3 regions of the Azospirillum brasilense genome follow, and region 2 is predicted to be linked to each of the others. Evidence: riboswitches for the same ligand, from Rfam matches in the RefSeq annotation. Region 2 holds a riboswitch; each other region holds the start of a gene.

Region 1 (3,159 bases), on a different replicon from region 2:
GCCTGAATAGAGGGCGCGAAGAATGGCTAGAGAGGCATAGGAAAGGCCGAATTGCGCCTGCCACACCGGCAGAAAGACGTAGAGAGCGTCGGTATACCCATCATGCAGCGCGTGGGCGAGGCATGCGCCTGTCAGGCTTTTCTTTTTCTGATCCCACCAGTCTTTCGATTTCATCTTTAACGGGTTCCTCGGAGGCACAACGGGCATTGCCCGGCTGGGTCCGTACCGAAGGCATGGTATACGTGTGTTGTTTCATCGACTAGTATGCTTTGAATCACGGATAACGTTCGTTTTTCTCACGGATCGCCGATGCGCCGCCTTCCCCCCTTGAACGCCCTGCGCATTTTCGAGGTCGCGGCCCGGACCGGCAGCTATGCCGAAGCCGGAACCGAACTCGGCCTTACCCACGGCGCGGTAAGCCGGCAGATCGCCGCGCTTGAAAGCTGGCTCGGGCAGAGGCTTTTCATGAAGGAGGGGCGCCGCATGGTCGCGACGCCGATGGCGAGGATCTTCGCCGCCGAGGTCGGTCTTTCCTTCGATCGCCTGGCTGTCGCGGCGCAAGCGTGTGGCCGGCCCAACGCGCGCCGCATCCTGCGTGTAAGCGCTCCGACCAGCTTCGCGATGCGCTGGCTGATCCCGCGTCTCAATCGCTACCACGCCGACCATCCGCATGTCGAAGTCGCGGTTACGACGGTTTCCACCGTGCTCGAGGAATTGCGCGGGGGTGTCGACGTGGCGATCCGGCGCGGCGTTGCCCGGGAGCATGTGTGGCCTCAGCATCGTATCGTCCCGGTGCTGGATGACGTGGACACGCTGATCATGAGCCCGGCGCTGTTCGCGCAACGGCCGATCCTGAAGCCCGCCGACATCGAGGGGCATAGCCTGCTTGCAAGCGAAACCCGGGCCGGCGACTGGGCGAGCTGGCTCGATGCGGCCGGGCTCCAGCACCTTGCCGGGCTTCCCCGCCAGATGTTCGATCACTTTTTCGTAACCCGTCAGGCGGTGGAAGACGGGCTTGGCATCGGGATCGGCCCCCTGCCGATGCTGGAGATCGACGTTGCCGGCGGACGGCTGATGACGCCGCTGCCAGAGATCCGGGTTCCGAGGACGGGGTACGTCGCGCTTGTTCCCCGTCAGGCCGATGCCGGAAACCTGGTCGCCGGCTTCGTCGACTGGCTGGTCGGAGAAGCCCAAGGACCACGGTGACGGGCCGGGCAAATCCGCGGTGCCGGATCTCGACCTGTGGCCGGCGACGTCATCGGATTCGCCCAGCGCCGCGTCGAAGGGCAGCACCGCCACCGCGTCTGCTCCGCCGACCCCGGCGACCAATCCGGCCACCGTGGTGCGCAGCGTGTTCACCCAAGGATCGCGCCGCGCCATGATGCGCCGCGCCGTGCGGGCGGTCAGGTGCATGGCGCGGGCCGGCTCCGAGGCGCCCGACGCCTCGGCGGTGCCTGGAGGAACGCTTCGGCCTGACGGCGCGTGAACGGGGGGACCCCGTCGCATCCGTATGGCTTGACAGGCTGCGGGCTTCCCGCTACTCCATCTTGCGTTACGGTTCTCTGGATATCCAATATCTAGGGCTAAGAGGGAAGCCGGTGCGTCGCCACCCCAAACGGTGGATCGCGGCAAGGCCGGCGCTGCCCCCGCAACTGTGAGCGGAGAGCGGCTGCGTCGTTTCAGCGTCACTGGTGCCCATCCCGGTTCGGGACGACGGCGCCGGGAAGGCCGGACGGAGCCGCAACGACCCGTGAGCCAGGAGACCTGCCGTAACCGAATGAACGTCCACGGGCGGGGTGTCCCGGTGGTACGCTTGCCCCCGCGCGGCGTTTCCGTCCGCGCTTCCGCAAGTCGTGCTCCCGTGCCCTCCCGCCGCACAAGAAGCCGCACAAGCACAAGGGATCACGGATGCCGGCGCTCGCTCAGGACCTCGCCCAGGATTTCACCCAGGACCTCGCCAACGGCTTCGACCGTCACGGAAACCTGCTGGCGCTGCCCCGGCGGACGCCCGAGCGGTCCGGCGGCCGCGCCCCGGCGGAGCGCTGGACGCCGCCGGATCCCTCCGCCATCCGCATCGACCGCAGCCGGGACGCCCTGCTGACCGCCTTCGGCAAGGCGACGCTGGACGACCGCTACCTGTTGCTGGGGGAAAGCTACCAGGACCTGTTCGCCCGCGTCGCCGCGGCCTACGCCGACGACGCCGCGCACGCCCAGCGCCTGTACGACGCGATCTCCCGCCTGTGGTTCATGCCGGCCACGCCGGTTCTCAGCAACGGCGGCACCACGCGCGGCCTGCCGATCTCCTGCTTCCTCAACGCGGTGCCCGATTCGCTCGACGGGATCGTCGACATCTGGAACGAGAACGTCCGGCTGGCCTCCAACGGCGGCGGCATCGGCACCTATTGGGGCGGCGTGCGCTCCATCGGCGAGCCGGTGAAAGGCTGCGGCAGCACGTCGGGCATCATTCCCTTCATCCGCGTGATGGACAGCCTGACGCTGGCGATCAGCCAGGGCTCCCTGCGGCGCGGCTCCGCCGCCGTCTATCTCGACATCCACCATCCGGAGATCGAGGAGTTCCTGGAGATCCGCAAATCCTCGGGCGACTTCAACCGCAAGAGCCTGAACCTGCACCACGCCGTCATCATCACCGACGCCTTCATGGAGGCGGTGCGCGACGACAGGCCCTTTCCGCTGATCAGCCCCAGGACCGGCGCCGTCCTGAGGCACGTCAACGCCCGTCAGGTCTGGCAGAAGATCCTGGAAGCCCGCATGCAGACCGGCGAGCCGTACCTGCTGTTCGGCGACACGGTGAACCGCGCCCTGCCCAAGCACCAGCGCGACCTCGGCCTGCGCGTCTCCACCTCCAACCTGTGCAGCGAGATCACCCTGCCGACCGGCAAGGACCATCTGGGCAACGAGCGCACGGCGGTGTGCTGCCTCGCCTCGATGAACCTGGAGACCTGGGATGACTGGAACGGTGAGGAGGGGCTGGTCGAGGACGTGCTGCGCTTCCTCGACAACGTCTTGACCCGCTTCATCGAGGAAGCGCCCGAAGGGATGGAGAACGCCGTCTATTCGGCGATGCGCGAACGGTCGGTGGGGCTGGGGGTGATGGGCTTCCACTCCTTCCTCCAGGCGCGCGGCATCCCCTTCGAGAGC
Region 2 (3,159 bases):
GCCGCGGCCGATCGCTCGACCCGCCGTCTGCAGGGCGTCCCACCGCTCGACCGCGCCGTCGTAGCCGTAATAGATTTCCTTGAACGCGACCTGCTCCCGTGTCGCGTAGGCGAAATGCTGGAAGACCAGCCCGCCCACCGCCGTTTCCTCATGCAGGAAGGGGTTGGCCGCGCCAAGCTCGACCTCGGACCCATCGGGTTGCGGGCGCATCAGCCGGGGCGGGACGTGCGACTGCCAATAATCGCCCGGCCGATAGCGCCAGGTGCGCAGCCATTCGTAGGCGCGGTAATTGCCGTACTGGTCCAGCCGGTCGAGGACCAGGGACGGGCCGACGAAGAAATGACAAAGGTACAGCGCCGCCGTGCGCGACGGCGAGTCGAGGAACATCCGGCGCGCCCGGATGATCTGCTCCGCTGTCCACAGCTCGTCGGCATCGACCTGCCAGAGCAGGCAGTCCTCGGTCATGGCGGCCAGCGGCGCGGTGACCATCTCCACCTTGCCCTGCCAGAACATGCCGGGCGGCTTGCGGTAGACCGACACCCGCCCGGGCTCCTCCGCGGCGATGCGGTCGAGATATTCCGAGGTGCCGTCGCTGCTGCGCCCGTCGCGGTGACGGTCCTGCGGGACGCGCCCGCCCCGCTGCGCGCACCAGGAGGAGTCGCGGACCTGCTCCGCCACCCCCTCCACGACGTGCCAGTGCCAGGGGAAGGGCAGTTGGCGGAACACCTCCAGGTGATAGCGGATGAAGGGATCGCCGTTCAGCACGATGGTCAGGAAGTGAACCGGTAGCATGCCCGCAACCCCGTCCTTCGCCCGTTGATCCGGCCTCGCGCAGTCCGCCGGACCTTGTCGGTTCCACGGGAGCGGTGTCAAGGAAGCCGTGCGGCTCCCCCCTCGGGTCGCCATCCCCCTCTTGACGGCGGGGGACCCCGCCCCTACCCTGGCGCCGGTTATGGTTCCCCGCGCCCTCCGGTCGCGGGGCTAAGAGGGAAGCCGGTGAGCCGCCCCGAAGGGGGAGACACGGCAAATCCGGCGCTGCCCCCGCAACTGTGAGCGGTGAGCGGCCTCGTCCTTTCCGTGTCACTGGCGCCGCCTGCGGGAACGGGCGCCGGGAAGGCCGGACGATGCCGCCTTGACCCGCAAGCCAGGAGACCTGCCGTGACCGAACGTACGTCCTCGGGCGGGGTGCCCCGGTGGTCGCTTGCCGATGTCCGGCCCGACGGCCGCCCGTCCTCCGCAAGCCGTCCCCCCGGTGCGCCCAGCCAAGGGGACCAAGGGGGTTGCGATGCCGGTGCCTGCCAGCAACGACGCCCCTCCCAACGCATGGCAGACTCGGAAAGGGCATAGAGCATGCACATCGAACCCGGCGTCGTGGACGGCGCCAAGATCGCTCTCAGCTACGCGACGGCCGCCGGCGGCTTCGCGATGGCCGGCAAGCTGGCGCGCGACGACGTCCGCAACAACGGCGGGATCGCACCGCTGGTGCTGCGCAGCCTGATCGCCACCGCGCTGGTCTTCAGCTTCTTCGAGGTGTTCCCGCACCACCCCGTGGGCGTGTCGGAGGTTCACCTGATCCTCGGTTCGACGCTGCTCCTGCTGTTCGGCGCCGGTGCGGCCTCCATCGGCCTCGCCGCCGGCCTGCTGATCCAGGGCCTGTTCTTCGCGCCCTTCGACCTGCCGCAGTACGGCATGAACGTCACCACGCTGCTGGTCCCGCTGTGGGGCATCAGCCTGCTGGCGAAGCGGATCGTTCCCGACGCCACGCCCTATGTCGACCTGAAGTATTCGCAGGCGCTGGCCCTTTCCACCGCCTACCAGGGCGGCATCGTCGCCTGGGTGGCCTTCTGGGCCTTCTACGGCCACGGCTTCACCGCCGAGACCATGACGGAGGTCGCCTCCTTCGGCGCCGCCTACATGACCGTCATCATCGTCGAGCCGCTGGCCGACCTCGCCGTGCTGGCCATCGCCAAGGCGCTGCGCCGCCAGAGCCAGGGCCCGCTGTTCAACATCCGCCTGCATCAGGGCGCCTGACCGGCCCCCTGGACCGGACGGTTCGCAGGAAGGGCGGCGGGGACATCCCCGCCGCCCTTTTCCGTTCAGATCACCAGTTCGCCCTTGCGGATCGCCGCGTAGCGGCGGTTCACCGCCCCCCAGTCGACCACGTTCCACCAGGCCGCCAGATAGTCGGCGCGCCGGTTCTGATACTTCAGGTAATAGGCGTGCTCCCACACGTCGTTGCCCATCAGCACGGGCACGCCCTCCATGGCCGGCGAATCCTGGTTCGGGCGGGCGGCGATGGCGAGCTTGCCCGACGAGGGATCGGCGGTGACGAAGACCCAGCCGCTGCCGAACTGCCCGGCGCCCGCCGTGTTGAAGCGCGTCTTGAACTCGTCGAAGCCGCCGAAGTCGCGCGTGATGGCCGTCCCCACCTCGCCGTCCGGGGCGCCGCCGGCGTTCGGCCCCATGATGCTCCAGAACATGCTGTGATTCGCGTGACCGCCGCCGTTGTTGCGCACCGCGGTGCGGATGCTTTCCGGCAGCTCCGGAACCCGCTTCAGCAGGTCGGCCAGCGGCATCGCCTGCAGGTCGCCATGGTTGGCGAGCGCCTTGTTGAGGTTGTCGACGTAGGCCTGATGGTGCTTGCCGTGGTGCACGCTCATGGTCGTCGCGTCGATGTGCGGTTCCAGCGCGGCGGGCGCGTAGGGCAGCGGCGGCAGAGTGAAGCCCTTGCCACCCGGTGTTTGGGCCAGAACGAAACGCGGCGCCACGGCCAGCACCAGCGCGGCGGCTCCGGCGGACAGCAGTTGGCGGCGATCCAGGCGAACGGACATGAGACCTCCCAATGTTGTGTTTCGTGCCGAACAGCGGGGCAGCGACAGCCTCTGTGCGCCTCCCAACTCACTCAACAGGGCAATGGGCGTACTCACTCGGTTACCGGCGTGGGGAGCGCCGCCCGTTTCCTACAAGCGGGCCTTTCCCGCCGAACCGGCGGACGCCGAGCGGGCCAAGCCCATCGCCACGCTCCGCCAGCGTCCCAGCCGGAATCGGGAGGGGGCGGCCGCCGGTTTCCTCACCGGCGCGACCGGAACCGTTCCCGCCGCCTCACGGAGCCCGCGGGCGCGGCGCTCCCGCAGCAGCAGGCGCATCACCTCCTCCTCC
Region 3 (3,159 bases), on a different replicon from region 2:
CCCTCCCTCTCCCGGGGCGGGAGAGGGCTTTTTAAGACAGCGCCGCGGTCACGGCGTCGCGGTCCAGGCCCGTCTCGCCGATCACCACCAGACGGCTGCGGCGCGGCTCGTCGGGCTTCCAGAAGCGGTCGAAATGGGTCTGGATGCGCGTTCCCACGCCCTGCACCAGAAGGCGCATCGGCTTGCCCGGTACGTCGATGAAGCCCTTCAGGCGCAGCACGCCATGGGCGGCGGCGACCCGCTCCAGCGTCTTCGCCAGCGCCGCCGGGTCGGGCTGCGGGCCGAGCTCCACGACGAAGCTGGTGAAGTCGTCGTGGTCGTGGCCTTCCTCCTCGTCATGGTGGCTGGGGCGGTTGGCGAGGTCGTCCTCGGCCCCGGCCCCGACGCCCAGCAGAACCACCGGATCGACCTTGCCGTTGCTGGCGCGCAGGATCTTGGCCTCGCGCCCCGTGCCACCTTCGGCCATGGCGGCGCGGATCAGGTCCTCGACCTTCGCCAGAGCGGCGGCCTCGACCAGATCGGTCTTGTTCACCACGATCAGGTCGGCGCAGAGGAGCTGGTCTTCGAACACCTCCTCCACCGGGGTCTCGTGGTCGAGCTGCCCGGCCTCGGCGGCCTGGGCGGCCAGCGCCGCCGGATCGGGGGCGAAGCGGCCTTCCGCGGCGGCGGCGGCGTCGACCACCGCGACCACCCCGTCCACCGTCACCCGCGTCTTGATCGCCGGCCAGTGGAAGGCCTGGACGAGCGGCTTCGGCAGGGCGAGGCCGCTCGTCTCGATGATGATGTGTTCCGGCGGCTGCGGGCGGGACAGCAGCTTCTCGATGGCCGGGACGAAGTCGTCGGCGACGGTGCAGCACAGGCAGCCGTTCGCCAGCTCGATCACGTCGTCCTCGCTGCAAGTGGGATCGCCGCAGGCGCGCAGGATCTCGCCGTCGATGCCGACATCGCCGAATTCGTTGATGATCAGCGCCAGACGGCGCCCGCCGGCCTGCTCCAGCAGGCTGCGGATCAGCGTCGTCTTCCCGGCGCCGAGAAAGCCGGTGATGACGGTGGCCGGGGTCTTCCCGGCGGTCAGCGGGCCGGTGTTCATCGGCCGTCTCCTGAAAATTGAAATAGGGGATGGGGTGGGCCGGTCCGCCGGTCAGCGGAGCGGGCGCCCGGCGGCCGGGGACGGAGCGGCGGCCTGGAGCGGCCATGCGGACGGACTGAGGACGGCGCGAGGCGTCATGATCTGGCTTCCCTGTCTCCGCCACACCCGGCGGATTGGATGAGTGTCGGTCCGGCGGCAGGTTTCCTGGCTCGCGGGTCGTCGCCGCGCCTCCCGCCTTCCCGGCCTGTCGGCCCGTGGCATTTCCGGAGGCGGACTCGCCGCACACAGTTGCGGGGGCAGCCGCGGCCTTGGACCCCATCCGGGTCCGCACCGCATTCCCTATTATCCCCGCGCCTTCACGGCGGACGGGGCACCGTCGGAGGCGCAGAATTGCAGGCGGACCCCCGATTTGCAAGCGGCCATTTGGTGCCCGGAAACCGCGCCGCCGAACCCGGAACGCTCCGTCCATCCCGCCGTTGGTGTGTCGGAAGATCGGTACAGTCTGTCTGGAAAGCTGACACTCCAGACCGCGTGCGATGCCCATCGCCGCCTTTCGCGAATTCAACGATATCAACGGATTAACGAATTTTCCCGCAATTGGCATGTTCTGTGCTTATATCAGCCTAACCAAAAACGCGGACCGGCAGACGACGCGGACGAACAGGGAGGGAAAAGCGGCACCCATGGCCGACGACATCATTCTGGAAGCGCGCGGACTCTCGAAGGAGTTCAAGGGCTTCATCGCGGTGAAGGAGGTGAACCTCCAGGTTCGCCGCGGCACCATCCACGCGCTGATCGGCCCCAACGGCGCCGGCAAGAGCACGGTCTTCAACCTGCTGACCAAGTTCCTGACGCCGACGCGCGGCCAGATCCTCTACAAGGGGCGCGACATCACCGCCATGAAGCCCGCCGACGTGGCGATGCTCGGCATGGTGCGCTCCTTCCAGATCTCCGCCGTCTTCCCGCATCTCAGCGTGCTGGAGAACGTCCGCGTCGCTCTGCAGCGGCCGCGCGGCACCAGCTTCCATTTCTGGAAGCCGGAGGCCAGCCTGTACGACCTGCACGCCCGCGCCGAGGAGCTGATCGAAGCGGTGAACCTGACCCCCTGGGCCGGCCACACCGCCGCCGAGCTGCCCTACGGCCGCAAGCGGGCGCTGGAGATCGCCACCACGCTGGCGCTCGACCCGGAGGTGATGCTGCTCGACGAGCCGCTGGCCGGCATGGGCCACGAGGACATCGAAGGCACCGCCGCGCTGATCAAGCGCGTGTCGGCCGACCGCACCATCCTGATGGTGGAGCACAACCTGTCGGTCGTCGCCCACCTGTCGGACACCATCACCGTGCTCCGCCGCGGCGAGATCCTGGCGGAAGGGCCGTACGACGTCGTATCGCGCAACCCGCAGGTCATGGAAGCCTACATGGGTACGGGTGAGGTGGGCCATGCCTGACGGCGCGACCGTGAAGACCGCGATGCTGGAGATCCGCGACCTCCAGGCCTTCTACGGCGAGAGCCACGTGCTGCACGGCGTCAACATCGACGTGCGGCAGGGCGAGGTGGTGACGCTGCTGGGCCGCAACGGCGCCGGCAAGACGACCACCATGCGCTCGATCATGGGCATCGTCGGCAAGCGCAACGGCTCGATCCGCTTCCAGGGCAAGGAGCTGATCGGCATGGCGCAGCACAAGATCCCCCGCCTCGGCATCGGCTACGTGCCGGAGGAGCGCGGCATCTTCTCCTCGCTCAGCGTGGACGAGAACCTGATGCTGCCGCCGGTGGTGAAGTCCGGCGGCATGACCGTGCCGCAGATCTACGAGCTGTTCCCCAACCTGCAGGGCCGCGGCACCACCCAGGGCACGCGCCTGTCGGGCGGCGAGCAGCAGATGCTGGCCATCGCGCGCATCCTGCGCACCGGCGCCGACCTGATCCTGCTCGACGAACCGACCGAGGGGCTGGCCCCCGTCATCATCGAGCAGATCGGCGTGGCGGTGCGCAAGCTGAAGCAGCGCGGCTTCACCATCGTGCTGGTGGAGCAGAATTTCCGCTTCGCCGCGACCATCGCCGACCGCCA

Evidence for each region. A riboswitch is a leader RNA that binds a small molecule or an ion and turns the genes downstream of it on or off. The one in region 2 is predicted to bind cobalamin.
Region 1: it holds a riboswitch for cobalamin, as region 2 does, so the genes downstream of both, D3869_RS31980 (ribonucleoside-diphosphate reductase subunit alpha) here and D3869_RS26600 (energy-coupling factor ABC transporter permease) in region 2, are expected to answer to the same signal.
Region 3: it holds a riboswitch for cobalamin, as region 2 does, so the genes downstream of both, cobW (cobalamin biosynthesis protein CobW) here and D3869_RS26600 (energy-coupling factor ABC transporter permease) in region 2, are expected to answer to the same signal.

Annotation. Positions count from the first base shown of each region.
Region 1 is NZ_CP032349.1:624,697-627,855, reverse strand. It holds gene D3869_RS31995 (MFS transporter) at 1-174, opposite strand, end outside; gene D3869_RS31990 (LysR substrate-binding domain-containing protein) at 310-1,206, shown strand; partial or broken gene D3869_RS31985 (methylmalonyl-CoA mutase family protein) at 1,303-1,413, opposite strand; cobalamin riboswitch at 1,539-1,786, shown strand; gene D3869_RS31980 (ribonucleoside-diphosphate reductase subunit alpha) at 1,909-3,159, shown strand, end outside.
Region 2 is NZ_CP032348.1:153,071-156,229, reverse strand. It holds gene D3869_RS26605 (glycosyltransferase family 9 protein) at 1-792, opposite strand, end outside; cobalamin riboswitch at 937-1,175, shown strand; gene D3869_RS26600 (energy-coupling factor ABC transporter permease) at 1,351-2,031, shown strand; gene D3869_RS26595 (superoxide dismutase) at 2,097-2,831, opposite strand; gene D3869_RS26590 (hypothetical protein) at 2,961-3,159, opposite strand, start outside.
Region 3 is NZ_CP032346.1:925,599-928,757, reverse strand. It holds gene cobW (cobalamin biosynthesis protein CobW) at 32-1,090, opposite strand; cobalamin riboswitch at 1,268-1,483, opposite strand; gene D3869_RS18300 (ABC transporter ATP-binding protein) at 1,774-2,538, shown strand; gene D3869_RS18295 (ABC transporter ATP-binding protein) at 2,531-3,159, shown strand, end outside.